One region of the Micromonospora sp. 050-3 genome, then DNA from elsewhere that is predicted to be linked to it. Evidence: riboswitches for the same ligand, from Rfam matches in the RefSeq annotation. Region 1 holds a riboswitch; the other holds the start of a gene.
The links. A riboswitch is a leader RNA that binds a small molecule or an ion and turns the genes downstream of it on or off. The one in region 1 is predicted to bind thiamine pyrophosphate.

Region 1 (14,948 bases):
CGAGCCCACCGGCGGAGTGGTCTACCGGGACCCGGGCGCGGTGCACATGCTGACCAATGTCGGGGATACGACTTACCTGGCCCGGCTGGTCGAACTCAAGTAGACCCGCCGATTGCCACCGGCGTGCCGCGCGGCGCGCCGGTGGCAATCGGGTGTACCGGGTGCGTAACGTGCCGGACATGGCCTTTCGGACCTGGGGCAGACTGCTGCTCACGGCGCTCGGGGTGAGCGTGCTGGCCGGAGCCGGCCAGCTCGGCGTCGCGTACGGTTTCGGCATCGTCCGCCTGACCGGCGCATTCACCGGTACGACCGTCAACCAGTGGCCGGCCCAGCTCGTCTGGGTGGGCTGGTTCGCCGCGAACGCAGCCGTTGCCGGCGCCGTCCTGACCGGACGTCTCGCGCGCCGCGACACTCCGGCGGTCGGCACCGGCCGGCAGTTGGCGGTCGGTGGCGCTGCAGCGCTCGGCGCCACAGTCATCGCCCCGCTCTGCATGCAGCCCGCCCGCGCCGCGGAGCTGATCTCCGTTGACCCGGTCTGGGCGGTGGGCATCTGCGCCATGGTCGGTGCGGTGATCGGGGCGGGGGCCGCGATCGCCGTCCTGCTCCGGCCCGAGCTGGGCTGGAACATGGCGGCCGTGGCCGGCGCGGTCTGGCTGCTGGCGCTGATCTCCGTCCTACCGTCGCTCGGCGCTGTCGGCCCACTGCCGACCGTACGGCTCGGCGTACTGGAGCCGAGCTGGCTCGACGACGCCGCAGCACAGCGGCTGGCGCTGCTCCTGCTGCCCATCGTGGCGCTGCTGGCCGGCGCGGCGACCGCCGGGCTGGCTCGCTGGCGGGGCCAGGCGCCACTGGTCAGCGGAGCCACCGGGGTGGCCGGTCCGGTGCTGGTGGCGTTCGCCTACCTGACCGCCGGTCCGGGCGACGCTGTGGACCGCTATCAGGCCGCCCCCTACTACGGCTCGTTGATCGCGATCCTCGCCGGAGCACTCGGCGCGGCCGCCGCCGCGCTGCTGCGCTGGCCGACGGGCACCCGTGCGGCCGATCCGCAGGCCATCGAGCCCACCGCCATCCTGCGCCCACTGCCCGCCGGCCCGGCGCTGCCCGGCGCGGCGAACGACCGGGACAGCGCCGAGCGCACCGACACGGAGACGACAAACGCCGAGCTGGCCACCGCGCAGCCTGGCGGCGTCGTTGCGGGTCCGTGGGCGGCGGGCGACCCCGATTCCGTACGCACCGTCCCGGCCCACTGGGACTGGCCGGAGACCACGGCGAGCGGACAGCACGGTCCGGCTCCCGCCACTGCTTCTCCTGCCGCCCCGACTCAGCCCGCGGCCTGGGTGACCGCGCCGACCGGTGAGTTCAGCGCCGCAGGGCAGACGCTGCCGCGCCACGATGATGTCCCGGCCACGACCGAGCCCTCGGCCAGCACCGACGTCAGCAAGGTCACCGACGCCTCCGCGATTGGCACCACGGCCGGACGCGTCGACGCCGCGACCCCGACGGGCGGCCGAGCGGCCGACGAGCTGACCGGCAGCGCGGCAACGGGCCGGGGCGGCAGCATCGCGACGGGCACGAGCGGCAGCTCGGCGACCAGTGGCGGGCCGACCGATGGGCGCACCACCCGCAGGTCCACCGCCACCCCGAGCAGCACGGGTGCACCCGGTTCCGGCACGACCAGCGCGGCCGCGACCAGCGCTCCGACCAGCTCGGACGCGCCCAGCCCCGCGACCGGCAGCACCGCCCGGACCAGCGCGGCCGCGATCCGGGAGGCCCGGAGCAGCGCAGCAGCGACCAGCACGGGCAGCGGCACCGAGGCGACCAGCACGGTCCCGACTGGCACGGACGCTCCCAGTCCCGCCGCCACCGGCACGAGCAGCACGGGCACGAGCAGCACGGGCACGAGCAGCACGGGCACGAGCAGCACGGGCACGGCCGACCAGGACACGCCCGAGGCGCCGCCGACGATCAAGCCGCGACGCAGCCGTAAGCCGAAGGCCAACCCGGACGCCACCGCCTCCGACGTGGCTGACGACACATCCCCTGCCGCTCCGGCAACCGCCAGCGAGACGACCACCAACGAGACGACCACCGACGCGACGCCCGCCCGCGAGACGACCACCGGCCGTGCCACGAAGGGCACCCGGCCGGGCAGGTCCGCCGACAGCACCGGCTCCGACGCGGCCACCGACACTCCGGCGCCCAGCCGGGGAAGCCTGGGCGAGCGGTCGAGCTCGACCTCCGAGGTCCTCTCGGCTGCTGCCGCCGGCACGGCAGCGGCAGCCCGGACCACCGCTACCGGTGCGAAGCGAGCACCGGCCACCCCCGTTACCGGGTCGAAGCAAAAGCCGGCCGCCTCGACGACCGCCGCAGACGGCGCGACGCAGGTGCCAACCAACCCGGAGTCCCCGACCACGGCAACCGACGCCACACACATCCCGACCACCGCCACCACCGCGACGCCAGCACCCACCACCGCAGCCGACGCGACGCCAGCAGCGGCGGTGCCAACCACCGCCGGCCAGGTTGGTGCGGAAGCCACAGCGCGCGTCCCGAAGGCCGACACGGGCAGCAAGGCAGCACCGGCGGACGCGACAAGCGATTCTGCAATCGCCGGGGCTCGTGGCACCGACAGCGCGCGGCCCGCCGCCGAGGACGTTCCCACCGCCGGGTTGTTCGGGGCCACCGCCGCCAGTGACCCGGACGCGGACCGGTGGACGCCAGCGCCTTCGGCCTGGCCGGTCACCCCGACATGGACGGTGCCACCGCAGGCCTCCGAGCCGGAGGCAACGGAATCTGAGGGGCCCAGCAATCCCGACGAGCCGACCGGGCCGACCGGGCCGATGCCCAGGCCCCGCCATCGGGCACCGTTGCCGGACCTGAGCCGGGCCGGCACCTGGAACGCATTCGACACCTCTCGGCGCCGCGGGTCGGCGGGATCGCAGGACAGCTCGACGGCACGCACAGCGCCGACCGATGCCAGCGATACCGCCACTCCGACCGAACACCCGGCTCCGACGGAGTTCCCGAGCACGCTGGGCGCGCCCTCCGGTTCCGCCACCACCACCAACGCCACCAACGCCACCACCGACAGCGCCACCACCGACAGCGCCACCGGCACCGGCACCGGCACCGGCACCGGCGATCTGACGCCTGCTGACGCCGCGTCGGCAACGTCGACGCCGCCGAAGGTGGCGGAGCAGCCCTCCCGGCGAGGGCGGCTCGGCGGGCTGTTCCGCCGCAACCGGTCCCGCGCCGACGAGGAGAGCCCGAAGACGTCGGACGCCGCCGAGCCGCTGGCGACCCAGGACGAGGAGTTCGTCGACTGGGTCGCCGGTCTGAGCAAGCCGGTGTCGGACAATGAGCCCGAGCAGGAGAACGGCCGCCGATCGTTGCGCTCCACCGGTCGACACCACCGCGACTGACCCACCACCCGGCGTTCAGGCACCGACCGATCGCCGCTTGATCGACTCGGGTTCATTGAAGCCGGGCTGTCCCGAGCTTCCGGACACCCCGAGATCAATGAACCCGAGTCGATCACCCCGCGACGCCAGACGGACGCCCCGGGGATGACTCACACTGTGGGTCAGGCGAGCGGTAGGTAGACCCGGCTGCCGCCGTAGACGAACTCCTCCGACTTGTCCTTCATGCCGCGCGCGGCGTACTCCTTGAGCTCTTGGGTGATCTTCATGGAGCAGAACTTCGGGCCACACATCGAGCAGAAGTGCGCGGTCTTCGCCGGCTCCGCGGGCAGTGTCGCGTCGTGGTACGAGCGCGCCGTCTCCGGGTCCAGCGAGAGGTTGAACTGATCCTCCCAGCGGAACTCGAACCGCGCCTTCGACAGCGCGTCGTCCCAGGCCTGCGCGCCGGGGTGCCCCTTGGCCAGGTCCGCCGCGTGTGCCGCGATCTTGTATGCGATCACGCCCGCCTTCACGTCGTCACGGTCCGGCAGGCCGAGGTGCTCCTTCGGCGTGACGTAGCAGAGCATCGCTGTGCCGAACATGCCGATCATCGCGGCGCCGATCGCCGAGGTGATGTGGTCGTACGCGGGCGCGATGTCGGTGGTCAGCGGGCCGAGCGTGTAGAAGGGCGCCTCGTGGCACCACTCCTGCTGAAGGTCCACGTTCTCCTTGATCTTGTGCATCGGCACGTGACCGGGGCCCTCGATCATCACCTGGACGTCGTACGCCCAGGCGACCTTCGTCAGCTCACCGAGGGTGCGCAGCTCGGCGAACTGCGCTTCGTCGTTGGCGTCGGCGATCGAACCGGGGCGCAGGCCGTCACCGAGGGAGAACGTCACGTCGTAGCGCGCGAGCAGCTCGCACAGCTCCTCGAAGTTGGTGTAGAGGAAGTTCTCCTCGTGGTGCGCCAGGCACCACGCCGCCATGATCGAACCGCCGCGGGAGACGATCCCGGTCACCCGGTCCACTGCCAGCGGCACGTACGGCAGGAGCACCCCGGCGTGCACGGTCATGTAGTCCACGCCCTGCTCGGCCTGCTCGATCACGGTCTCCCGGAACACCTCCCAGCTCAACTTCACCGGGTCGCCGCCGACCTTCTCCAGCGCCTGGTAGATCGGCACCGTTCCGATCGGCACCGGCGAGTTTCGCACGATCGCCTCACGGGTCTCGTGGATCCGCTTGCCCGTGGACAGGTCCATCACGGTGTCCGCGCCCCACCGGGTGGCCCAGGTCAGCTTCTCCACCTCCTCCGCGACCGAGGAGCTGACCGCCGAGGTGCCGATGTTGGCGTTCACCTTGACCAGGAACGCCTTACCGATGATCGCCGGCTCGCACTCCGGGTGGTTGACGTTGAGCGGGAGCACCGCCCGACCGGCGGCGATCTCGGCCCGCGCGAGTTCCGGGTCGACGTTCTCCCGGATCGCCACGAACTCCATCTCCGGCGTCACCACACCTGCCCGCGCGTACGCGAGCTGGGTGGGCCGGCGACCGTCCACCCCGGCGAGCGGCGTGCCCGCCCCCCGCACCGGCGCCACGTCACCCCGCTCGGCGATCCACGGCCCGCGCAGCGGCGGCAGCCCCACCTCCGGGTCCGAACCAGGGCCGGACGTGTCGTAGAGCCGCACCGGCGGCAGGTCCCCGGTCAGCCCCACCTCCGCGAACGGCACCCGGACATCCGGCCGCGAACCCTCGACGTACACCTTGCCTCGTGCGTGCATGACAGCCTCCCTGGTGATCAAGCGGACCAGCCGAAGTGGTTCAGCGGCCCGCGCCCCGCGCCCAGCTCCCAGCCCCGCGCGCCGGTCAGCGCACGGAGCACGTACTCCTTGGCGGCCCCCACGGCGGCCGGCACCGGATCGCCCAGACCGAGTCGCACCGCGATCGCCGCCGAGAACGAGCACCCGGTGCCGTGGGTGTGCCGGGTGGTCACCCGGGGCGCGCGCAACAGCGTGGTGACGCCGCCGCCGTGCAGCACGTCGACCGCCTCGCCCCCGTCCAGGTCACCGCCCGTGACCACCACGTACTCCGAGCCGCCGGCCACCAAGGCCTCGGCGGCCACGACCATCGCGGCCACGTCGTCCACCTGGCGTCCGGTGATCGCCGCGGCCTCCGCGCAGTTCGGGGTCGCCACAGTGGCGTACGGCAGCAGCCGCTCCACCGCTCCCACCACGCCCAACCGGTGACCGCTCGTGGCGACCAGCACCGGGTCGACGACGAGCTGAGGCAGCCGGCCGTCCCGGGCCGCCTCGGCCACCACGTCCGCGATCGCCGGGGTGCCGAGCATCCCCGTCTTCACCGCGCAGACGGTGAAATCGGTGAGCACGCTGTCCAACTGCTCGGCGACGGTGCGCGGGGGCAGCGGCAGCACCGCGTCGACACCCCGGGTGTTCTGCGCGGTGACCGCCGTGAGGACGCTGGTGCCGTACGCGCCAAGCGCGGCGAAGACCTTGAGGTCGGCCTGGATGCCTGCGCCGCCGCCGGAGTCCGAGCCGGCGATGGTGAGGATGGTGCTCGGGGTCACTTCTCCTCCTTGGTTGCGGTCGGCCGCAGCCCTGACGTGGAGACCTGGGTGACCCCGCGCCGGGTTTGGATCAGCACAGGGGTGACCGCCTCTGCATAAGCGCTGGTCAGGGTGGTGGCTGTTTCGGTGGGGTCTTCTGCTCGCATGAGTGCGCCCAGCACTGCCACCCCGACGGCTCCCGCCTTGACGCAGGCGGTTACCTGTTCTGGGGACTCCACTCCGCCCAGTGCCAGCACGGGCACGTTGCTGACCTCGACCAACCTCTGCAGGCCGTCCGGTCCCAGGGGTGGGCCGTAACCCGGTTTCGTCCTTGTGGGCCAGACCGGGGAGATGGTGGCGTAGTGCTCGGTGCTCAGGCGGTTCAGCTCGGGTTGGTGGTGGCAGGAGCGGCCGACCAGGCCGTGGGCTGGCGGTGGGTACGGCCCGGCGGCGGGCAGGTGCACGGCGTCGCCGCCGAGCGGGTCGGGGCCGGCCACGATGAGGGTCCCGCCGACGTCGGCGAGGATCGCGCGCAGGTCGGCGGCGAGGGCGGCGCGTTCGGCGCGCGGAAGGTCCTTCTCCCGCAGCACCACCCAGCGCACTCCCCCGGCCACGGCACCCGCCACCACCAGGTCGAGCCCGCCCCGCGCGACGAGCCGGTCGGTCAACACGACAACCCCGGACGGCGGGATCACAGCTCGGGTCTTCCCTCGTCGGGGGTGGAGGCGAGCGCGTGGAAGCGGCGCTCGATCCGGCCGGCCTGGGCCGCCAGTCGGCCCGCCTCGACCGCGTACCGCATCGCTGTGGCCATCGCCATCGGGTCGGCCGCCCGGGTGACGGCGCTCGCCAGCAGCACCCCGTCACAGCCCAGCTCCATTGCCAGCGCCGCGTCGGACGCGGTGCCGATGCCGGCGTCGAGGATCACCGGCACGTCCACGCCCTGCCGGATGAGTCGGATGTGGTGCGGGTTGCCGATGCCGAGCCCCGAACCGATCGGCGAGCCGGCCGGCATCACCGCGGCGCAGCCCACGTCGGCGAGGCGGCGGGCGAGCACCGGGTCGTCGCTGGTGTACGGCAGCACTGTGAAGCCGTCGGCGACCAACTCCTCGGCGGCGCGGAGCAGCTCCACCCCGTCGGGCAGGAGCGTCCGCTCGTCGCCGATCACCTCTAGCTTGACCCAGTCGGTGTCGAACGCGTCCCGGGCCAACCGGGCCACCTTCACCGCCTCGGTCGCGGTGTGGCAGCCGGCGGTGTTCGGCAGCAGGCGTACGCCGCACCGGTCCAGCAGCTCCAGCAGCCCACCGGAGGATCCCGGCGCCGTGCCCACCCGGCGCAGCGCCAGTGTGACCAGCTCGGTACCGGACGCCCGGATCGCCTGCTCCAGGACATGCAGGTTCGCGGCGCCGCCGGTCCCGAGGATCAGTCGTGAGGTGAAGGTCTCCCCACCCAGCTCGAACGGCACGCCGCTCACCCGCCCTGCGCCGCGGTGAGCACCTCGACCCGGTCACCGTCGCGCAGCGCCCGGGCCGGCCAGCCGGTCCGGGGCACCACCTCGCCGTTGACCGCGACCGCCACCCCACGGGGGTGCGGCAAGAGGTCGCGGACCAGGTCCGCCACGGACGCGCCGGCGACGACGCTGCGCCCGGCCCCGTTCACAGTCAACTCCACAGGTCCCCCTCCATCGTCGGTTCAGCTCCGCCCGCGGCCACCGCGGCACCCCCGAAGCGGTCAGCCCCGAAGGGCGCGAGCAGCGGGTCGGGTACGCCGCCGAGCACCAGGTCGACGATCAGGTCGGCGGTGATCGGGGTGAGCACGATGCCGTGCCGGTGATGCCCGGTGGCGGCCAGGACGTCCGGTCGGTCGGGCAGCGGCCCGAGGATCGGCGCGTTGTCCGGGGTGCCCGGGCGCAGCCCGGCGACCGCCTCGACCAGGTCGTACTCGGCCAGTTCGGGCAGCACGTCGACCCCGGCGCGCAGCAGCCGCTGCACAGCGCCGGCGGTGACAGTGGTGTCCGAGCGCTCCTCGACCGTCGCGCCGAGCACTACCTCACCGTCGGAGCGGGGCACCAGGTAGACGTGCTCGCCGTCGGCGTACCCCCGGATCACGTGCCGGAAGCCCGGCGCGACGCCGTCGGGCGCGCGGAGCCGGAGGATCTGGCCCTTCACCGGCCGCACGGGCAGGCCGGTGAGCGCGGCTGCCCCGCACCCGGCGGCTACCACGGTGACCGGCGCGTCCACATCGGACAACGACCGGACCGGCTGCGACACGAGCACCGCGCCGGCCCGCTGCGCGGCCGTGCGCAGCGCCGGCACCAGCAGCCGCGGGTCGACCTGGTGGTCGGTGAGCGCGAGCGCGCCGCCGCGCACCCGTGGGGCGAGCGCCGGTTCGCGGTCGCGCAGCTCGCTGGGGCGCAGCGGCGTCACCGGCAGGCCCAACCCCTGCTGGTACGCCCACAGCCGACGCGCCTCGGCCAGGTCGTCGCCGGTGAGCCCGACCATCAGGGTGCCCTCGGTCCGGTAGCCGATCTCGACTCCGGTCGTCGCGGTCAACTCGGCGGCGAACGCCGGCCAGCGGGCCGCGGACGCCAGCAGCAATCCGGTCAGCTGCCGCTCACCGAAGTACGCCTCGGCGACCGGGGAGAGCATGCCGGCGGCCACCGCCGACGCCCCCGAGCCGGGCGCCGGGTCGTGCACCACCACCCGCAGCCCGCGCGCGGCGCAACGCCAGGCGATCGCCAACCCGATCGGCCCCGCCCCCACCACTGCCACGTCCGGCCGGACCCGGTCGCTCGACGGCGGTGACGGGGACCGGCCGGTCAGCACGTCAGGGCCTCGATCAGCTCGGCGGTAGCCCGTGCCGGGTCGGCGGCGGTGGAGACGGCACCGACCACCGCCACCCCGTACGCCCCGGCGGCCCGCAGCGCCGGCACCCGGGCGGCGGTCACCCCGCCGATCGCGATGACCGGGACGTCGACGGCGTCGACGACGGCGCGTACCCCGGCCGGCCCGATGGGGTCCGGCAGGCCGGTCTTGGTGCTGGTGGTGTGACACGGCCCGACGCCGAGGTAGCTGGCGCCGGCAGCGACGGCATCGTGCGCCGGGCCCGGCGCGCGGGCTGTGGCGCCCAACACGCCGGTGGGGCCGAGCACCCGGCGGGCGGCAGCGACCGGCAGGTCGTCGGCGCCGACGTGGCCACCGGCGGCGCCCGCCGCCAGCGCCACGTGCAGCCGGTCGTTGACCAGGCAGGTCGCCTGGTACGACGCGCAGAGCGCCAGCACCCGCCGGGTCAGGTCGTAGGCCTCGCGGTCGGTGGCGGAATCCTCGACCCGGACCTGCACCACCAGGTCGGCGTGGGCCACTGTGAGGGCGGCGCGAACCACTGCGAGTGGGTCGCGACCGGGTCGGGTGTCGGTGATGAGATGCAATCGCCCCAGGGACGGCACGGCAACGCTCCTCCCTGCGCCGGCATTACCCGGATCAGGTTCAACGGTCGGGGGCTGTCAGCCCCCCTCTCAGCCCGGTACACCGGGCTCCCGTGGGTTACTTGCGTGTCACCGTACGACAGATCCGCCGGCCTGCCAAGGCGTGGGGTCGGTGGTGGCCGGCGGACCGGGCCGCACCAGAACGACCGAGATCCATGGGGCAGTTCATGTGGTCCTGTTCGGAATGTCGCCCCCCGTTGCAGAACCGTTACCCGTCCGCATCTTGCCCGACATCGAGCCAGCCGAATTAATTTGTTCAGCGATTCGACAAAATGTCGGTGGGGGCACCCTGGCACGGTGTGACCACCGGCTCCATCAGGGACGGCCTTCGGCGAGCCGACTCCCGCGAGCTCTGTCACTACGACACAGGAGGCGGCGTGTCCCGTTCTCGTCGTGCCCGCGTACCCATCACCGCAACCCTGATCTCCCTGGCCATGGCCTCGACCACCCTGTTCGGCGCGCCCGCCCAGGCGGCCGCCCAGGTCCCCCCACGGGATGCGAAAGCCGCAGCCCCGGTCAGCCAGGTGGCGCCGAAGGCGCCAAAGGCCGCGGCCGATCCCTTCTCCGTCCTCGTCTTTTCCAAGACCGCCGGCTTCCGGCACGACTCCATCCCCACCGGCGTCGCCGCCATCCAGCAGCTCGGCGTCGACAACGGATTCACAGTGGACAACTCCGAGGACGGCGCCGCATTCAACGACGCCAACCTGGCGAAGTACAAGGCGGTGATCTGGCTCTCCACCACCGGTGACGTGCTCAACGCCGACCAGCAGGCGGCGTTCGAGCGCTACGTGAAGGCCGGCGGCGGTTACGTCGGCATCCACGCCGCGTCGGACACCGAGTACAGCTGGGCCTGGTACGGCGACCTGGTCGGCGCGTACTTCGCCAACCACCCGCAGAACCAGCAGGCCACTGTCAAGGTGGAGGACCACGCCCACCCGTCCACGGCCGGGTTGCCGGACCGGTGGTCCCGGTTCGACGAGTGGTACAACTACCAGACCAACCCTCGGCCGGACGTGCACGTGCTGGCCAGCCTGGACGAGAAGAGCTACACCCCAGGCGCCGGCGCGATGGGTGCGGACCACCCGGTCGCCTGGTGTCAGGACTACGACGGTGGCCGGTCCTGGTACACGGGCCTGGGGCACACCCGGGAGTCGTACGCCGAGCCCGAGTTCCTCTCCCACCTGCTCGGCGGCATCCGCACTGCGGCCGGCGTCGAGAACGCCGACTGCGGCGCCTCGAAGACCTCGAACTTCGAGAAGGTCACGCTGGACAGCAACACCAGCAACCCGATGGAGCTGGACGTCGCCCCCGACGGGCGGGTCTTCTACATCGAGCGCGACGGTCGCGTGCAGATCGTGAAGCCGGACACCGGCAACACCGTCACCGCCGTCGACCTGGACGTCTTCACCGGTAACGAGGACGGCCTCATCGGCATCCGGCTCGACCCGGACTTCGCCACCAACAAGTGGGTGTACCTGTACTACGCCCCGAACGACGGGGTCACCCGCAACCTGCTGTCCCGGTTCACGGTTTCCGGCGACACCATCGACCTGGCCAGCGAGAAGCAGGTGCTACGGGTCGACACGCAGCGCAACACCTGCTGCCACGCCGGCGGCAGCATGGCCTTCGACGGCGATGGCAACCTCTACCTGGCCACCGGCGACAACACCAACCCGTTCGAGTCGAACTCGTACTCGCCGATCGACGAGCGGGCGGGGCGCCAGGACTACGACGCGCAGCGCACCTCCGGCAACACCAACGACCTGCGCGGCAAGGTGATCCGGATCCACCCGGAGGACGACGGGACGTACACCGTTCCGGCGGGCAACCTCTTCGCGGCGGGCACCGAAAAGACCCGTCCCGAGATCTACGCGATGGGCTTCCGCAACCCGTTCCGGATCGGCACCGACCCGAAGACCAACACGCTGTACGTCGCGGACTACGGACCGGACGCCAACGCGGACAACCCGAACCGGGGCCCCCGCGGTCTGGTCGAGTGGAACGTCGTCACCCCGGGCAACTACGGCTGGCCGTACTGCACGGGCACGAACGAGGCGTACAACGACTACACGTTCCCGTCCGGCCCGAGCGGTCCGAAGTTCGACTGCGCGGCGCCGGTGAACAACTCGCCCAACAACACGGGCCTGACCAACCTCCCGCCGGTGGTCCCGGCGACCGTCGACTACGGGTACGCCGGTGACGCGCGTTACCCGGAGATCGGCGGCGGCGGCGCCCCGATGGGCGGCCCGGTCTACCGCTACGACGCCGACCTGAACTCGAACCGCAAGTGGCCGGCGTACTACGACGGCAAGGCTCTGCTCGGCGAGTGGAACCAGAACAAGATGTACACCATGCAGCTGACCCCCGACGGCAAGTCGTTGGTGGACATCAACCAGTTGCTCACCGGCATGAGCATGGTCCGGCCGATGGACTTCGAGTTCGGCCCGGACGGCGCGCTGTACCTGATCGAGTGGGGCAGCGGCTTCGGCGGCAACAACGACAACTCGGGCGTCTACCGGATCGACTACACCGCCGGTGACCGCGCGCCGATCGCCGCGGCGTCCGCCAACCCGACCTCGGGTCCGGCGCCGTTGACGGTGACATTCTCCAGCGCCGGCTCCCGGGACCCGGACGGTGGCACGCTCACCTACGCCTGGACGTTCGGCGACGGGCAGACCTCGACCGAGGCCAACCCGACCCACACGTACGCCACGGCGGGCAACTACACCGCCCAGCTCACCGTCACCAACCCCAAGGGCCGGACCGCGGTGGCCAACGTGCCGGTTACCGTGGGCAACACCGCGCCGACGGTCACCATCGAGTTCCCACCGGACGGCGGCTTCTTCAACTGGGGTGACCAGGTCCGCTACTCGATCAAGGTGACCGACCCCGAGGACGGGCAGATCGACTGTGACCGGGTGCAGCTTCAGGTGCTGCTCGGTCACGACGAGCACGCCCACCCGCTGGAGCAGCACACCGGCTGCACCGGCACCGTCCAGACGTCGCTCGCCTCCGGGCACGGCGCCGAGGCGAACGTCTTCGCGGTCTTCGAGGCGACCTACACCGACGAGGGTGGTGCCGGCGGCGCCGGTGCCCTGACCGGTCGGCAGATCGAGATCCTTCAGCCGAAGCAGAAGCAGGCCGAGTACTTCACCGCCACCGGGCGTGCCCCGGTGAGCACCGGCGGTGGAGACCCCGGCGTGCAGCGGGAGACCGGCGCCGACACCGCCGGTGGCGGCCAGAGCGTCGCCTTCATCGAGGATGGTGACTGGTGGTCGGTCGCTCCGGCGGACCTGACCAACATCACCGAGATCCGGTTCCGGGCCGCCTCCGCCGCCGCTGGCGGTCGGATCGAGGTGCGCGCGGGTGCTGTTGACGGGCCGGTGGTCGCCACGGCCGTCGTACCGTCGACCGGCGCGTGGCAGACGTACACGGACGTGAGCGCACCGGTCACCGGCGCCGCGAGCGGCTCGCTGTACTTCCTGGCCCGCGACCCGAACGGCGGAACGGGTTCGCTGTTCAACGTCAACTGGATGGACTTCGTCGGCCGCGGTGTCACCGAGAACGGGCCGCCGGTGGTCAGCGCCACTGCCACCCCGGCCACCGGCACCGCACCGGTCACCGTCGCCTTCGACGGCACGGCCACCGACGCCGAGGGCGACACCCCGTTGACGTACGCCTGGGACTTCGGTGACGGAGGCTCGGCGACCACACTGGACGCCAGCCACACCTACACCAGCCCGGGCACCTTCACGGCCACCCTCACGGTGACCGACAGCAAGGGCGCCAAGTCGTACGCCACGGTGCCGGTGCGGGTCGACGCGCCGGACACGTCCTGCTCCGGGGCGCGTTCGGACGACTTCAACGGCAACAGCCTCGACAAGGAGCGCTGGACCAGCGTCGTCCGGGAGAACCAGCTCTACTCGCTCAGTGGCGGTGCCCTGCGGCTGCCCACCGGCGTGGGTGACCTCTACGGCGCTCGCAACGACGCCACCAACCTGGTGCTCCAGGCGGCCCCGACCGGCGCATGGGAGATGACCACCAAGGTCACCCTGCCGGTGACGGCCAACTACCAGCAGGCCGGCGTCCTGGTGTACGGCGACGACGACAACTACGCCAAGCTGGACCTGCTGTACAACGGCAGCCGGCGGGTGGAGTTCATCCGGGAGACCGCGGCCACGCCTCGCAACGAGGCCGCCGACGCCACCAACGCACCGGCGGGTGACACCGTGTACCTGCGGATCACCAGCGACGGGACGAACCTGACCGCGTCCGCCTCGGGCGACGGGCAGACCTTCACCCCGGTCGGCCGTTCGGCCGCGCTCGAGGGCATCACCAACCCGCGGATCGGGGTCTTCGCGCTCAACGGAGGCACCGAGGCGCCGGTTGTCGACGCCGCGTTCGACTCGTTCCAGGTCACGCCGGACGCCCCGGCCGGCCCGGTCGACCCGTCGGACGAGTTCACCGGCAGCACGTTGGACAAGTGCCGGTGGGACGCCGTGACGCGGGAGGACCCGAGCGGTTACCGGGTCACCGATGGCGCGCTGCGGATCGACGTGCCCAACGGTGACATCTACGGCACCGACAACACCGGGCCGAAGAACTTCATCCTCCAGACCGCGCCCTCGGGCGACTGGACCCTGGAGACGAAGGTCGACGGCAGCCTGCTGAACGAGCAGTACCAGCAGGCCGGTCTGCTCGTGCAGGCGGACGACGACAACTACCTGAAGCTCGACTTCATCGCGGACAACCAGGCCGGCCAGGCGGTGACGCGGCGGATCGAGTTCCGCAGCGAGATCGCCGGGGTGGTCCAGAACCCGCAGCCCGAGGCGGGCAACCTGACCTCGGCGGTGTGGCACCTGCGGCTGGCCCGCACGGGCGACACGTTCACCGCGTCGTACTCGGCCGACGGGACGACCTGGACCGCGTTGACGGCGCTGACCAACAGCGCGGTCGGGGCAACCCCGAAGGTCGGGCTGTTCACCCTCGGCGCCAACCAGACGGCGTCGAAGACCGCCTCGTTCGACTACTTCCGGCTCAGCACGGAGGTGGCCGACGAGACGGCGCCGGTGACCACCGCGGCGGTTTCCGGCACCCCGACCGACGGGTGGCACACCGGGCCGGTGACGATCACGCTCACCGGTGCCGACGAGGCCGGCGGTAGCGGGCTCGCCGGTACGGAGTACCAGCTGGACGGGGCCACCACCTGGACGGCGTACACCGCTCCGGTGGCGGTCAGCGGGGACGGCGAGCACGAGCTCCGGTTCCGCTCGACGGACGAGGCCGGCAACGTGGAGGCGACCAAGACCGTCTCCGTCAAGATCGATGCCACCGCGCCGGTGACCTCGGCGACGTTCGCTCCGGCGAACGACGCCGGTTGGCACAACGGGACCATCCCGGTCGTGCTGACCTCGACCGACGCCGGTTCCGGCGTCAAGACGGTGGAGTGGTCGCTGGACGGTGGCGCGTGGACGCCGTACTCGGCGCCGGTCGAGGTGACCGGTGACGG
Region 2 (14,948 bases), on a different contig from region 1:
ACGCCTACCTGTTCGGGTCGCTGACCACCATCTCGCCCGCCGACCTGACCACCATCGGGGTGCTCGGCGCGGCGATCCTGGTCACGATGATCGCGTTGCGGCCCGCGCTCTTCGCGGTCAGTCACGACGAGGAGTACGCCCAGGTCTCCGGCCTGCCGGTCCGCACGCTGAACCTGCTGATCGCTGTCGCCACAGCGGTCACCGTGACCATCGCCATGCGGGCCGTCGGAGTGCTGCTGATCAGCGCGTTGATGGTGGTGCCGGTCGCCACCGCGCAGCAGGTCACCCGGGGCTTCCGCAGCACGATGGCCGCCGCGATGGCGCTCGGGCTCTTCGCCGCCGGCTCGGGTGTCTGGGTGGCGGCCACGGCGGACACCGCGCCGGGCGCCTCGGTGGTGCTGGTGGCGATCGCCTCGTTCCTGGTGGTGGCCGTGGCCGGCGCTGTCTGGCGGGTCGTGCGCCGCCGGACGACGCCGACCGCCGCGCCGACCCCGGAACCGCACGAGGTCGTGCTGAGCTGAGCCTGGTCAGCGCGACGTCGGTGGTATTGGTTACCGTTGCGGGATGACCAGCGCGACGGGCTACGACGGGTTCGACGGGGCCAGCGAGTTGCTCCGCGCCCTGTCCGCGCCCATTCGGCTGGCCATCGTCAGTGAGCTGGCCGGCGGCGAGCGGTGCGTGCACGAGTTGGTGGAGAAGCTCGGGGCGGCACAACCGCTGGTCTCCCAGCACCTGCGGGTGTTGCGCGGAGCGGGCGTGGTGCGCGGGTCCCGCCGAGGCCGGGAGATCGCTTACAGCCTGGTCGACGAGCACGTCGCGCACATCGTGGCGGACGCGGTCAGCCACGCCGGGGAGGGATCATGAGCGAGAGCAGCGCCGCGGTGCGCAACACCCGGCAGCGGTCGGCGGTGAGCGCGCTGCTGGGCGAGATGGAGGGCTTCCACAGCGCTCAGGACCTGCACGCGATGCTGCGGCAGCGCGGCGAGCGGGTCGGCCTGACCACCGTCTACCGCACCCTCCAGGGGCTCGCCGACGCCGGTGAGATCGACGTGATGCGTCCGCCGGGCGGCGAGCACCTCTACCGCCGGTGCAGCGAGGGGCACCACCACCACCTGGTCTGCCGGGTGTGCGGGCGTACGGTCGAGGTGGCCGGCCCGGCCGTGGAGAGCTGGGCCGATCGGGTCGCCGCGCAGCACGGCTACGCCGACGTCAGCCACACCCTGGAGATCTTCGGCACCTGCCCGACCTGCCCGCGCTGACCGTCAGATCGCGATCCGGGCTCACTTGACGGGTACACCGGGCGGGGCGTTCGTGGCACGCTGGCCGGCGTGAAAATCTATGCCGATCGGTTTCCGACCGCCGCCCGTCAGTTGCTCACCGACCTGCTCGTCGTCGCCTGGGTGTACGTGGCGATCCGCGGCGCGCTGTGGCTGCACGACCTGGTGCAGAAGCTCGCCGTGCCGGGGCAGAAGTTGGAGGGCGCCGGCAGTGGGCTCGCCGACAACCTGGGCGACGCCGGCAGCAAGGTCGGGCGGGTGCCACTGGTCGGCGACGAACTCACCGCACCGTTCCAGCGCGCCGCCGACGCCGCCCGATCGCTGGCCGACGCTGGCCGCGACCAGCAGCAATTGGTCGACCAGCTCGCCCTGGCCCTCGCCATCGCGGTGCTGATCTTCCCGCTCGGCATCGTGCTGTTCGGTTGGCTGCCGCTGCGGGTCCGTTGGATGCGCCGGGCCGGATCAGCGGCGAAGCTGGCCGCCGGGCCGGCCGGCCGGGACCTGCTCGCCCTGCGCGCGCTGGCCACCCAACCATTGGGCAAACTCACCCGGATCGGTCCGGACGTAGCCGAGGCGTGGCGACGCGGCGACGACACGACAGTAGACGCCCTGGCCGCCCTCGAGCTGCGCCAACTAGGCCTACGAGGCCGAAGTCGCTGAGCCCCGTCGATCAAGGAGTTGTGGTGCCTGGCTTGGACGTTTGGCGGGTGCTTTGTGACCCACCACAACTCCATGATCGACCAGGCAGGGTGGGTTGACGCACAGCCGTTCGGCTGGGCGCAGGTTCAGCCCGACGAGGGTGTCGTTAAAGTCGTCGGGTGTTCTACTTCCTCGTCGTCATCGCCGTCCTGCTGCTCGGCTACGCCGCCGTTCTGGTCTCCTTCGTCCGCCGGGGCAGGAAGATCCCACCCGCGGCGTACCTGGCCCTGGCCGGGCTCAACGGTCTGATCCTGGCGGGAGTACTGGCCTGGGCGGTCTCCCGCTGACCGACACCGCTGCCCCGCGCGACCACCGGCCCGCATGGCGTCGCGCCGGCGCGACCGGGCTGGTCAGGGCTTTGGGGGGATGCGGCGGCGGACGTCCTCGGCGGTGGACGGGCCGGGCGACCAGCGGGCCACCCAGGGCAGCTCGTCGGACGGGGTGAGCACGCCCTCCTCCAGGCCCGCGTAGCGGCCGGCGAGGATGCGCTTCGCGGCGGCGGTGTCGACCGAGTCGGTGTTGTCCCAGAGTGCGGCGAACAGGGCGTCCACCCGTACCCGCGCCTGCCGGCAGAACAGGTCGGCCAGCTCGACGTTCTCCGGGCGGCTGTCCCGTTCGGCGGAGGCCCGGACGCAGACCGCTGACATCGCGAACAACTCGGCGCCGATGTCGACCACCCGGCCGAGGAACGCCTGCTTGCGCTCCATCTTTCCCTGCCAGCGGGACATGGCGTAGAACGTCGACCGGGCCAGCTTGCGTGACGAACGCTCCACCTGGCGCAGGTGCGGGGCGAGTGGGCCGAACTCGGCGTACGCCGAAGGGCTCTGCCCCCGACCCACGGCGAGGGTGGGCAGCCACTTCGCGTAGAAGGCACCCGCTCGCGCGCCGGCTCGGGCCTTGCGGCCCAGCCCCGCGTCCGGGTCGATGATGTCGCCGGCCACCGACAGGTGGGCGTCGACCGCCTCCCGCGCGATCAGCAGGTGCATGATCTCGGTGGAGCCCTCGAAGATCCGGTTGATCCGCAGGTCGCGCAGCATCTGCTCGACGGCGGCCGGGCGTTCGCCTCGGGCAGCGAGTGAGTCGGCCGTCTCGTAGCCGCGCCCACCCCGGATCTGGATCAGCTCGTCGGCGATCTTCCAGGCCATCTCGCTGGCGTACAGCTTGACCAGCGCCGCTTCGATCCGGATGTCGTTGCGGTCGTCGTCGGCGAGCAGGCAGCAAAGGTCGAGCATGGTCTCCATGCCGTACGTGGTGGCGGCGATGAAGGACAGCTTCTGCGCGACCGCCTCGTGCTCGCCTACCGGCCTTCCCCACTGGACGCGGTCGGCGGCCCACCCCCGGGCCACGTTCAACGCCCATTTGCCGGCGCCCACACACATGGCCGGCAGCGAGAGCCGGCCGGTGTTCAGAGTGGTCAGGGCGATCTTCAGCCCCTTGCCCTCGCCACCGATGACGTTCTCGGCGGGGACGATCACGTCGTGGAACCGGGTCAGGCTGTTCTCCAAGCCGCGCAGGCCGATGAACTCGTTGCGCCGCTCGACAGTGATGCCGGGGCTGTCGCCGTCCACAACGAACGCGGTGATGCCGCCCCGACGGCCCTCCGTGGCCGGCACCCGGGCCATCACCACCAGCAGGGTGGCCACGATGCCGTTGGTGGCCCAGAGCTTCACCCCGTTGAGCCGGTAACCCGTGCCGTCCTCGGTCGGCTCGGCGATGGTGGCCAGCCGGGCCGGGTCGGAGCCGACGTCGGGCTCGGTGAGCAGGAACGCGGACACCTCGCCGGCGGCGAGCCGGGGCAGGAAGCGTTGCTTCTGCTCGGCGGTGCCGAACATCTTCAGTGGCTGCGGCACCCCGATCGACTGGTGTGCCGAGAGCAGCGCGCCGATGGCCGGGCTGACCGAGCCGGCCAGCATGAGCGCCCGGCAGTAGTGCAGGTTGCTCAGCTCGAGCCCGCCGTACTTCCGGTCGATCTTCATGCCGAACGCGCCGAGGTCGGCCAGGCCGTGGAACACCGAGTCGGGTATCGACGCGTCCCGCTCGATGGCCTCACCATCCACCTCGGAGGCCAGGAAGGCGCGGAACCGACCAAGGAACTCCTCCGCGCGAGCTACGTCCTCCGGATCGGATCGGGGCCACGGGTCGATCAGGTCGAGCCGGAACCGGCCGAGGAACAGCTCCTTGCCGAAGCTGGGCCGGTCCCAGGTGGACTCGCGGGCGGCCTCGGCAACCTGCCGGGCCTCCTTCTCGGTGACCTGCCCGGCTTCCGCGGGCAGCGGCGCGGCAGCGCCAGCCGTGGTTTCGGAGTCGGGGCCGTCCGGTGCCGGTCGGCCATTCTGCGTCGTGGTCACGGCTGCCCCCTCGAAGCTCGGTGCGGCTGCGTCGACGTGCGCGACTATTGCCACGCTACCCCCGGTTGTTACCCAGGGGTAGCGCTGCGTGAAGATCGGCGCGGTCAGCGCCCGCTGATCGTGTCCGGGTCGTCGTCATCGTCGTCGATGTCGTCCTCACCCCAGCTGCGTCGGGCGAACGGCAGGGCCACCCAGAACGTGAGGAACCAGATTCCGGCGAGGGCGCTGAGCAGGAAGGCGATCGGCCGGTCCAGCACGAAGTCGGTGATCAGCAGCACCGCGCTGACCATCGCGATCAACATGAAGGCGAGGCCGCCGGTGGCCATCCGGTGCGCGAAGCGGACCAGCTCCGGTTTGCGCCCCTGCCGGAACAGCGCCCGGTGGAACGCCACCGGCGAGATGATCAGTGCGGTGGCGGCGGCCGCCGCGAGCAACGCCACGATGTAGACGTCGCGCTGGAACTCCGTCGTCTCGGTGAACCCGTTACTGAACGGCAGGGTGAGCAGGAAGGCGAAGAGGATCTGCACGCCGGTCTGGGCGACCCGCAACTCCTGCAGCAGGTCGGCGAAGTTGCGCTGCCAGCGCTGCTTCTCGGTCTCCTTGGACACGCGCTACCTCCGGTGAGACGTTACTGCCGGCGGTCCCGGCCGCCGGCAGCAACGCCAATGCCCCACCCGGCCGAGCGCGAAACTGGTTCACGACATCTGCCGTTCATCTCGGCGACGCAAGCCGGCCACCGGAACCCTGTCAGGACCCGCGTCGGATCCGGCCCGCGTACCGCGCCTCCAGCTCGTTGTTGTGCGCGTCGCCGTCCGGGATGTTCGCCGACAGGTAGACCGGGGGGCGCTCCCCCGCCGCCAGCAACCGCGCCACCACCTCCACTGTCACCTGCTGCGCCAGCAGCGCCGCGGTGATCGAGGAGACCGCGCCGACCGCACCGCCGCCGGGCAGGGGCAGCGTCGCGTCGCCGTACGGCGCGCCGTTGTCGAGCACCACGTCGGCGAGGTCGCTCAGCTTGCGCCCGGACGGGTGCCGGGAGGTCATCCGGCCGGAGTGCCGCGCCGAGGTGATCGCCACCAACCCGTGCCCGCGCTCCTTCACCAGGGTGGCGAACTCCACCATCGCGCCGTTGACCCCGGAGTTCGAGGCGAGCACGAAGACGTCGGTGGGACGCACCGGGGCCAACTCGTAGAGGCGGTGCGCGACGGACGGGTCCCGTTCCAGCAGCGGGCCCAGCCGGTCGGCCGGTTCGCCGCCGAGCAGCACCAGGTCGCGTAGCGCGATCCGGTTGGTCGGCACCAGTCCGCCGGCCCGTCCGGCGATCTCCATGGCGAGGGCCTCCGAGTGCCCGGTGCCGAACGCGTGCACCACGCCGTCGGCTCGGACGGCCTCGGCGATCAGGTCGGCGGCCCGCCCCACCGCCTCCCGCTGACTGGCGGCCACCTGGCCGATCGTCTCGGTCACCACGGCCAGGTAGTCCTCGGCACTCACCGTCATACGTCCTCCGTCGTTCGATTACGGGCCAGCCAACGAACCGCGAAGTCGACCGCCGCCCGCTGGCGCATCAACCTGCCGGTCCCGGTGCCGACCGGTGCGGTGCGTACCGCCCCGGTGGCCTCCAGGTCCCCGCCCAACGCGGCGAAGTCGTCCGCGTCGAGTCGTACGTCCTGCCACCACACCCATTCCCGACCACCGTCGGCGGTACGCACGGCAGCACCGATCCGCTCGCGGGGCGAGCCGGGGCAGCGGTACTCAGCCAGGTGCAGCGAGGTGCTCACCGAGTGGTCCACGCCGAGCAGCAACACGTCGGCGTCGAGGTCGTAGAGGCGGGCAAGCGGGGAGCCCTCGCCGAGCATGTCCGCCAGGGCGTGCCCGGCCACCACCTGCTCGGCGGCCGGGCCGAGCGCGGCGAACGACACGTGCGGATGGGAGCTGCGCAGCGCACCGGGCCAGCCGCGGACCGTCTCGGCGAGCGCACCCATGAACCGGCTCTGGGTGACCGCCGGGTCGAAGCCCGGCATCTCCGAGCGGATCAGCGGCCACCAGTCCGCCGGCACCGGGGGGTTGCGCCACTGCGCGGGGTCGCTGTTGTCGGGCGTGTGGGTGGGCACGACGATCGTGCCGTCCGGGCCGAGCGCGTCGCGCAGGGCGAGCACCACCGCGTGCGGGCCGCCGCTGATGAAGCCCAGCGGACGCAGCGAGGCGTGCACCAGCAGCGTCGCGCCTGGGCGTACGCCCAGGACGCGCAGCTGCGCGGCGATCGAGCGACGGCTGCCCGGCCCGCTGGCGTCCGTGGTCACGATGACCTTCCTTCGGTGACCCGCACAGCTCAGGCCGTTCCGCCGGCTCGGGCCAGGATCGCCTCGGCGAGCGGGGCCGGCGCCGCGTCCGGGATCCAGTGGCTCACCCCGGGCAGCTGCACGAACCGGTAGTCCCCGGTGACGTTCTGCGCGCACGCCTCGGCGGCGATCCGGCCGATGGCGACGTCCCGGTCACTCCAGACGTACGTGGTGGGCACCGCGACCGGGTCGACGCCGGCCAGGTCGGCGCGGGACATCGCCCGGTACCAGTTCAGCGCCGCGGTGAGCGCCCCCGGCTCACGCATCGGGTCGGCGTACCGGTTCACCCGGGACGTGTCGCCCACCCCGCCGAGCAGCTTGCGCAGCGCGGTGGCGTGCCACGCCAGCAGCACCTTCTCCGCCTTGTCGGGCTTGCGGAACAGCGCGATGTACGACGACCGGGCCTTCTGTTGGGCGTCGGTGCTCAGGGCGTGCGCCATGGCCGCCGGATGCGGTACGGACACCGCGGTCAGCGTGTGCACCCGCTCGGGGTGCCGGGCGGCGACCCCCCAGGCCACTATCGCGCCCCAGTCGTGGCCGACCAGGTGCACGGCGTCCAGCGCGAGCGCGTCGAGCACCGCCACCACGTCGGTGACGAGTTCGGGGATCCGGTAGTCGGCCACCGCAGTGGGCCGGGCGCCGGGTGAGTAACCGCGCTGGTCCAGCGCGTACGTGCGCAGCCCGCCCGCGTGCAGCGCCGGCACCACGTCGTCCCACTCGCCGCTGTGCTGAGGGAAACCGTGCAGCAGCAGGACGGGTACGCCGTCCGTCGGACCGCCGACGGTCACCTCGAACGTGAAGCCTCGCGCGTCAACCCGCATGATCGGAAGCGTACCCAGACGGCGGTGCGCCGGTCGCTCCCGCAGGTCAGGCGGATGCCCTGCTGGGCCCGCGACCCTGGTCGGTGTTAGCGTCAGCGAGACAACTTCATATCCGACAGGGGAGCGCACAGCGCTGAGAGTGCGGGCACGCCCGCAGACCCTCGAACCTGATCTGGGTAATGCCAGCGCAGGGAGTTCGGTCGACCTCCAGCCGCGCCGCAGTCCGGTGCCACCGGACGCGGCGTGCGTCTTCTTCTGGTTCGCACTCACGAACTGGGAGCAACACATGAATTCCACCACCGACACACACCGTTGGCGCACCATCGACATCGTGGTCGCCTCGGTGATCGCGGTCGCCTTCGGCGTCATCTTCTGGGCCTGGGGCCTGGTCTGGAGCGCCACCGAGGGCGCGTTCGCCTTCTTCCCGCCGGCGCAGACGCTGCTCTACGGCGTCTGGCTGATGCCGGCGGTGATCGGTGGGCTGGTCATCCGCAAGCCCGGCGCCGCGCTCTACTGCGAAACAGTGGCCGCGGTCCTGTCCGCGCTGTTGGGCAGCCAGTGGGCCGGCACGGTGATCCCGCAGGGCATCGTGCAGGGCATCGGCGCCGAGCTGGCCTTCGCCGCCTTCCGGTACCGGTCGTTCCGGCTGCCGACAGCTGTGTTCGCGGGCGCGCTGACCGGCCTCAGCGCAGCGCTGTTCGACTTCTTCGTCTGGAACGTCGACTACGCGCTCACCGACTACCGCATCCCGTACGCGCTGCTCACCATCGTCAGCGCCACAGTGATCGCCGGCCTGGGCGGCTGGCTGCTAACCCAGGCCCTGGCCAACACCGGCGTCCTGGACCGCTTCCCAGCAGGCCGAAACCGAGCCCTGATCTGACCCCACCCACTCGCGTCGATCATGAGGTTGACGGGCGGATGGATCTTCATAACCACCGTCAACCTCATGATCGACCGTGCAGGGTGGAGGCGGGGGCGCTGCCCGGAGGGGGTGGTTTGGTGGGCGGGGTACTGCTGCGGGGGTTCGGGTGGCGGCACGCTGGGCGCCGCGCTTGGGCCGTTCGGGGTGTTGACCTGCGGGTTGAGGCTGGGGAGCGGGTTTTGCTCCTCGGGCCGTCGGGGGCCGGTAAGAGCACAGTGCTCAGCGCGTTGGCCGGGCTGCTTCCCGAGGACTCCGGCGAGCAGGAGGGCACCGTCGAGATCGACGGGCTCGACCCGCGCAAGGGGCGGGAACGGGTCGGCATCGTCTTCCAGGACCCGGAGACCCAACTGGTGATGGCGCGCTGCGGCGACGACGTCGCCTTCGGGCTGGAGAACCGGGGAGTGCCGGCCGACGAGATCTGGCCCCGCGTGGACGAGGCGCTGCACCGCGTCGGCTTCCCGTACTCCCGGGACCGCCACACCGCGGCGCTCTCCGGCGGCGAACAGCAACGCCTCGCTCTGGCCGGCGCGCTGGCCCTGCGCCCCGCCCTGCTGCTGCTCGACGAGCCGACCGCCAACCTCGACCCGGCCGGCGCCGAACTGGTCCGGCACGCGGTGGCCGGCGCGCTGGACGCCGACACCACGCTGATCCTGGTCGAACACCGGGTCGCCGAGGCACTGCCGCTTGTCGACCGGGTGGTCGTCCTGGAACCGGGCGGCGGCGTCCGCGCGGACGGCACACCCGAGGCGGTCTTCGCCGCCCACGGTGCCGCCCTGGCCGCCGAGGGGGTCTGGGTGCCCGGTCACCCCATCGCGCCTCGGGCGGCCACCGCCGGCCCCGGGGAGCTGTTGCTCACCGCCGACCGGCTCGGCCTGCCGCCCCGGCTGGGCATCACCGACCTGGCGGTACGCGCCGGTGAAGCACTCGCCGTACGCGGACCGAACGGTGCCGGCAAGTCCACCCTGGCGTTGCTGCTCGGCGGCCTGCTCCGGCCGGGCAGTGGGCGGGTCACCGCGTCCGTCGAGTTGGCCGGCGCGGACCACAGCACTTCCCCGCATCGGTGGCGGGCACCCGCGCTGGCCCGACGGATCGGGTCGGTCTTCCAGGATCCGGAGCACCAGTTCGTCACCAGCACGGTCTTCGACGAGCTGGCGCTCGGCCCGCGCCGCACCGGCCAAACCGAGGCAGCCGTCAAGGAGACAGTGGCCGGGCTGCTGGACCGACTGCGGCTGGCCCGGCTCGCCGCCGCCAACCCGTACACCCTCTCGGGTGGCGAGGCGCGGCGACTGAGCGTGGCGACCGCCCTGGCCACCGCGCCACGCCTGCTGATCTGCGACGAACCCACCTTCGGCCAGGACCGGCGGACCTGGCGGGAACTGGTGGACCTCTTCGCCGACCTGCGCGACGCCGGGCACGGCGTCGTCACAGTCACCCACGACGCGGACTTCGTCGCCGCGCTCGCCGATCGCACCGTCACCCTGCACCGCGCCACGGACGACCAGCGATGATCAGCATCGAGCCGGTCGCCGCGCCGGACGCGCCGTTGGCCCGCCGCAACCCGGTGGCGAAGGTCGCCGCCGCGCTGGTCTTCTCGTTCACACTGCTGGCGACCCTGGACCCGGTTGCCCCGGCGATCGCCATCGCCCTCGAACTGGCCGTCCTGCCGCTGTTCGGCATCCGCTACCGGGTGCTGGCCCGGCGGGCCTGGCCACTGCTGCTCAGTGCCGCCGGCATCCTGGTCACCCTGGTGCTGTTCGCGGCCGACCGGTCCGGCCGGGTCCTGCTGGACGCGGGACCGGTACTGGTGAGCACCGGCGTCCTGCTCACCGCGCTCGGCCTGGTGCTGCGGGTGTTCGCGGTGGCCCTGCCCGGTGTAATCGTCTTCGCGACCACCGACCCCACCGACCTGGCCGACGCGTTGATCCAGAACGCGAAGGCGCCGGCCCGGTTCGCCATCGGGGCGCTGGCCGCGTTCCGGCTGGTGCCGCTGCTCGGTCAGGAGTGGCAGATGATCAGCATGGCCCGGCGCGCCCGGGGCGTCGACGCGGGACGCAACCCGGTGGCGAAGCTGCGGCTCTTCGCCTCCACCGCGTTCGCGCTGCTGGTCGGGGCGATCCGTCGAGGCACCCGGCTGGCGGTGGCGATGGACGCGCGTGGCTTCGACGCCGGCACACCCCGTACCGTCGCCCGCCGGCAGCACTTCACCCGCGCCGACGTCCTCCTCATCGCCGGGTCCGCCGTCCTCGCCGCAGCCACCCTCACCACGAGCATCCTCCTAGGCGCCTTCCGCCCCCTGATCAGCTGACCCAACCCACCGCTGGCGCCCGCCGCTGGCGCCCGCCGCCAAGATCCGCACAACATCAGGGATGTAGTGGCCTCGCTGCCCACGGAGGCCACTACATCCCTGATAGTGCTGTCACCACCCAGCGCCCACGCACCGCTCCCGCCGATCTTGCGGTTTCTGTCGCCGAATCATCCCGATAAGCCGGTTATGCGAGGACAGAAAGTGGAAGATCGGCGGGGCTAGTGGCGGGGCGCGGGGTGGGGGCGCGGGGGCGGGGCGGGGCGGGTGGGGTGGTTCGATTTAGCTGCGGCGGAAGGCGTAGCGGCGGGTCTGGCCGGCTTGCTGGCTGCGGCCGCCGCCGGAGCGGTTGCCGCTGCCTTGCGGTGGCCCGGCCGTCGGCGCCTTCGGTCGGCCGGTCGGCTTCGGCAGATCGCCCACCGACGGCGCGTCGACGACCGCCGGCACGTCCACAGCTGCCGGCACCGCCAGCTCGTCCGAAAGCGCCGGCTCCGGCAGCACCGCCTCCATCAGTGCCACCTGCGGCGCCGGCTCGGCCAGCGTTGCCGGCTCGACGAGCACCGCCGGCAAAGCCGGTTCGACCGCGAGGTCGAGGGCCGCAAGGGTGGTTGGGAGCGGGCCGTGGCCGGCCGCCGGGTCGACGCCGAGCGGCGTCGCTCTGGGGGTACGGGACTTCTTCGGGTTACGCCTGGCAGGCATCCGGGCCTCCTTCAATGCCGACCGGCACGGCCGGTCCCGCGCTGCGGCGGTCGGTCGGATCGGCTGGTGACCGCCGTTGCGCGACGGTCGAGTGGGGAAGGGACTGCTCACCGGGGCCAGGCAGGGCCATCGCCGCCGAACGGCGGGGAGGGGATGCGGGACGCCCAGGAGCGCACGGTCCGCGACGCGGGACGGCGGGCCGGCTCGGAAGTGGGGCGTCAGTTGCGCATGTTCGTACGGTAGCCACCGCCCGACCGACGCGCATCCGTTTTTACTGGCACGATCGGCACATGCTGATCGCGTTCTCGATCACCCCGCTCGGCGGTGACGACTCCGTGGGTGACCTGGTCGCCGAGGCGGTGCGGGTGGTCCGTGCGTCCGGCCTGCCCAACCGGACCGATGCCATGTTCACCACCGTCGAGGGCGAGTGGGACGAGGTGATGGCGGTGGTGAAGCGGGCGGTCGACGTGGTCGCCGCGCAGGCGCCCCGGGTGAGTGTGGTACTCAAGGCCGACGTCCGGCCCGGGGTTACCGACGCGCTGACCGGGAAGATCGCCCGAATCGAAGCCCGTCTCGCCGAAGGCTGACGTGCGCGGCGCGGAATGACGACACGTTTCCCTGTGCGGGGCTCACCGACCAGCGTCGAGAGCCCGAGCCGCCAGCGGCAATGTCCACATCACGTGTAGTAACGGGACGTCGATCACTGGTCCGTATCGGCCCACATCACGGTAAGTTTCCAAACGCTGATAGTGGTGTGACGAGAGGTGGCGGCACGGATGGCTGATCAGGCGAGGGCACAAATCGGTGTGACCGGGCTGGCGGTGATGGGTCGCAACGTGGCCCGCAACCTGGCCCGCAACGGCTTCACGGTGGCAGTGCACAACCGCTCGCCGGAGCGCACCCGCAGCCTGGTCGCCGAGCACGGCGACGAGGGCACGTTCGTGCCGGGCGAGACGATGGCCGATTTCGTGGCAGCACTGGAACGCCCCCGCGCGGTCATCGTCATGGTGAAGGCCGGCGCGCCCACCGACGCGGTGATCGACGAGTTGGTGCCGCTGCTCGACGAGGGCGACATCATCGTCGACTGTGGCAACGCCCACTTCGCCGACACGCGCCGCCGTGAGGAGGCGCTGCGGGCGCAGGGGCTGCACTTCAGCGGCACCGGCGTCTCCGGCGGCGAGGAGGGCGCGCTTCGCGGGCCGAGCATCATGCCGGGCGGTTCCGCCGAGTCGTACGCGAAGCTCGGGCCGATGTTCGAGAAGATCGCCGCCCAGGTGGACGGCGTGCCGTGCTGCACGCACGTCGGGCCGGACGGCGCCGGGCACTTCGTCAAGATGGTGCACAACGGCATCGAGTACGCCGACATGCAGCTCATCGCCGAGGCGTACGACCTGCTCCGGGCTGGCCTGGACGCGACGCCGGCCGAGATCGCGGAGATCTTCCGGGAGTGGAACAACGGCGAGCTGGAGTCGTTCCTCATCGAGATCACCGCCGACGTGCTCGCGCACACCGACGCGGCGACCGGCCGGTCGTTCGTGGACATCGTGCAGGACCGGGCCGAGCAGAAGGGCACCGGCCGGTGGACCGTGCAGAGCGCCCTGGACCTGGGCATCCCGATCACCGGGATCGCCGAGGCGACCTTCGCCCGTTCGCTCTCCGGGCACGTCGACCAGCGCGAGGCGGCCCGCCGGGCGTTCCCCGACGCGGGTGAGAAGTGGCAGGTCACCGACCGGGAGACCTTCGTCGAGGACGTGCGCCGGGCGCTGCTCGCTTCCAAGATCGTCGCGTACGCGCAGGGCTTCGACCACATCCGCGCGGGTAGCCAGGAATACAACTGGGACATCGACCTGGGCGGCACCGCGACGATCTGGCGGGGCGGCTGCATCATCCGGGCCCGCTTCCTCAACCGGATCCGCGAGGCGTACGACGAGCAGCCGGACCTGCCGACGCTGCTGGTGGCGCCGTACTTCGCCGAGGCCGTCAGCGCTGGCGTGCCGAGCTGGCGGCGGGTGGTGGCCGACGCGACCCGGGCCGGCGTGCCGACGCCCGCGTTCTCGTCGTCGTTGGCGTACTTCGACGCGTTGCGCGCGGAGCGGCTGCCGGCCGCGCTGATCCAGGGTCTGCGGGACAACTTCGGCGCGCACACCTACCAGCGGGTGGACCGCGAGGGCTCGTTCCACACCACCTGGGCCGCCGACCGCACCGAGTCTCCGGCGTAGCCGGGGCGGCGGCGGGCGCGCCGTGACCGTGCTCGATCCTTGATGTAGTGGCCTCCCCCGGTGGGGAGGCCACTACATCCATGTTCGGGGCGAGAACAGGGGGAGGGCCGCGCGGGTGACGGTCAGGCGACCGTTGCGTGCATCTCCCAGACGAGGATCTCGGCCGGTTCGTCGGCGGTGACCCGCCGGCCACCGGTCATGGTGAGCCGGGCGGCGTCGCCACTGCCGAGCGGGCCGCTGCCCTCCAGGGTCACAGTGCCGTTGGGCACGTAGAGGTGCACGTAGGGCGCGTCGGGGATGGTGACCTCGTCGCCAGGGGCGAGACGGGCGGCGTGCAGCGTCGCGTACCGGTTGCGGATCCGGATCGCGGACGCGCCGTCGTAGCGGTCCATCCCGGAGGCGATTGGCACCAGGCCCCCGCGGAGCAGCTCGTCCTCGATCTCCAACTGCTCGTAGCCGGGGTCGACGCCCTGCTCGTCAGGGAGCACCCACATCTGCACGAAGTGCACCGGGTCGGTGTGCGGCTCCTGGTTGTTGAGCCGCCAGGCGTCGTTCTTCTCCGAGTGCAGGATGCCGGTGCCGGCGCTCATCCGCTGGGCCAGACCCGGGTAGATCACCCCGGAGTGCCCGGTGGAGTCCTGGTGCACCAGGGAACCGCGCAGCACCCAGGTCACGATCTCCATGTCCTGGTGCGGGTGGGTTTCGAAGCCGGCCCCCGGTCGGACCACGTCGTCGTTGTTGACGAGCAGCAGGCCGTGGTGGGTGTTGGCCGGGTCGTAGTGCCGGGAGAACGAGAAGGAGTGCTTAGAGTCCAGCCAGGAGATGCTGGTGGCGAAGCGATCATCGGCACGACGGATGTCGACAGCGGGCGCGGGCGCGGTCACCAGGCACGCGGCCCGGCGTCGGGGGTCGACGGGGCCCAGGTCAGGGCCGGCTCGCCGGTGGCCAGTTCGGCGATCTCACCGGTGCGCAGCTGCGGTGTGTGACCGAACTCGGCGCAGTGCTGCTCGGCGATCTCGGCACAGATCTCGGCCACCTGCTCGCAGATCGGGTCGCCCAGGTCGGCGGCGTTCAACGCCATGATCATTTTAAATCGGAGATCGCGCATGTGCCCCCCAACCGCCGTCGTCCCACCACCTCCGGACCCTACCCGCAGCCCCTGCGCAGGACCCCGAAACGAGCGCACCACCCCACCTCGACACCGAGGAGGGACGCGACGGCGCCGCCCGCACGGGGTGCGGGCGGCGCCGGGAAAGCTGGGGGTCGGTCAAAAGAAGCGGCGGCGCTTGGCCTTCTGCGGACGCATCAGGTCCGCGCCCTTG

Region 2: it holds a riboswitch for thiamine pyrophosphate, as region 1 does, so the genes downstream of both, ACLJOK_RS00460 (ECF transporter S component) here and thiE (thiamine phosphate synthase) in region 1, are expected to answer to the same signal.

What each region holds. Positions count from the first base shown of each region.
Region 1 covers NZ_JAJPVX010000003.1:256,383-271,330, reverse strand. The annotation lists gene ACLJOK_RS29305 (cupin) at 1-103, shown strand, start outside; gene ACLJOK_RS29300 (hypothetical protein) at 180-3,422, shown strand; gene thiC (phosphomethylpyrimidine synthase ThiC) at 3,584-5,176, opposite strand; gene thiD (bifunctional hydroxymethylpyrimidine kinase/phosphomethylpyrimidine kinase) at 5,194-5,979, opposite strand; gene ACLJOK_RS29285 (thiamine phosphate synthase) at 5,976-6,653, opposite strand; gene ACLJOK_RS29280 (thiazole synthase) at 6,650-7,429, opposite strand; gene thiS (sulfur carrier protein ThiS) at 7,426-7,626, opposite strand; gene thiO (glycine oxidase ThiO) at 7,617-8,780, opposite strand; gene thiE (thiamine phosphate synthase) at 8,774-9,400, opposite strand; TPP riboswitch at 9,395-9,504, opposite strand; gene ACLJOK_RS29260 (ThuA domain-containing protein) at 9,817-14,948, shown strand, end outside.
Region 2 covers NZ_JAJPVX010000001.1:85,191-100,138, reverse strand. The annotation lists gene ACLJOK_RS00510 (metal ABC transporter permease) at 1-521, shown strand, start outside; gene ACLJOK_RS00505 (ArsR/SmtB family transcription factor) at 565-864, shown strand; gene ACLJOK_RS00500 (Fur family transcriptional regulator) at 861-1,259, shown strand; gene ACLJOK_RS00495 (hypothetical protein) at 1,329-1,937, shown strand; gene ACLJOK_RS00490 (hypothetical protein) at 2,096-2,263, shown strand; gene ACLJOK_RS00485 (acyl-CoA dehydrogenase family protein) at 2,327-4,324, opposite strand; gene ACLJOK_RS00480 (DUF6328 family protein) at 4,429-4,932, opposite strand; gene ACLJOK_RS00475 (sugar isomerase domain-containing protein) at 5,072-5,821, opposite strand; gene ACLJOK_RS00470 (aminoglycoside N(3)-acetyltransferase) at 5,818-6,624, opposite strand; gene ACLJOK_RS00465 (alpha/beta fold hydrolase) at 6,654-7,484, opposite strand; TPP riboswitch at 7,592-7,696, shown strand; gene ACLJOK_RS00460 (ECF transporter S component) at 7,771-8,364, shown strand; gene ACLJOK_RS00455 (ABC transporter ATP-binding protein) at 8,484-9,914, shown strand; gene ACLJOK_RS00450 (energy-coupling factor transporter transmembrane component T family protein) at 9,911-10,711, shown strand; gene ACLJOK_RS00445 (hypothetical protein) at 10,991-11,407, opposite strand; gene ACLJOK_RS00440 (MTH1187 family thiamine-binding protein) at 11,698-11,994, shown strand; gene gndA (NADP-dependent phosphogluconate dehydrogenase) at 12,184-13,626, shown strand; gene ACLJOK_RS00430 (pirin family protein) at 13,749-14,510, opposite strand; gene ACLJOK_RS00425 (thioredoxin reductase) at 14,507-14,707, opposite strand; gene ACLJOK_RS00420 (hypothetical protein) at 14,894-14,948, opposite strand, start outside.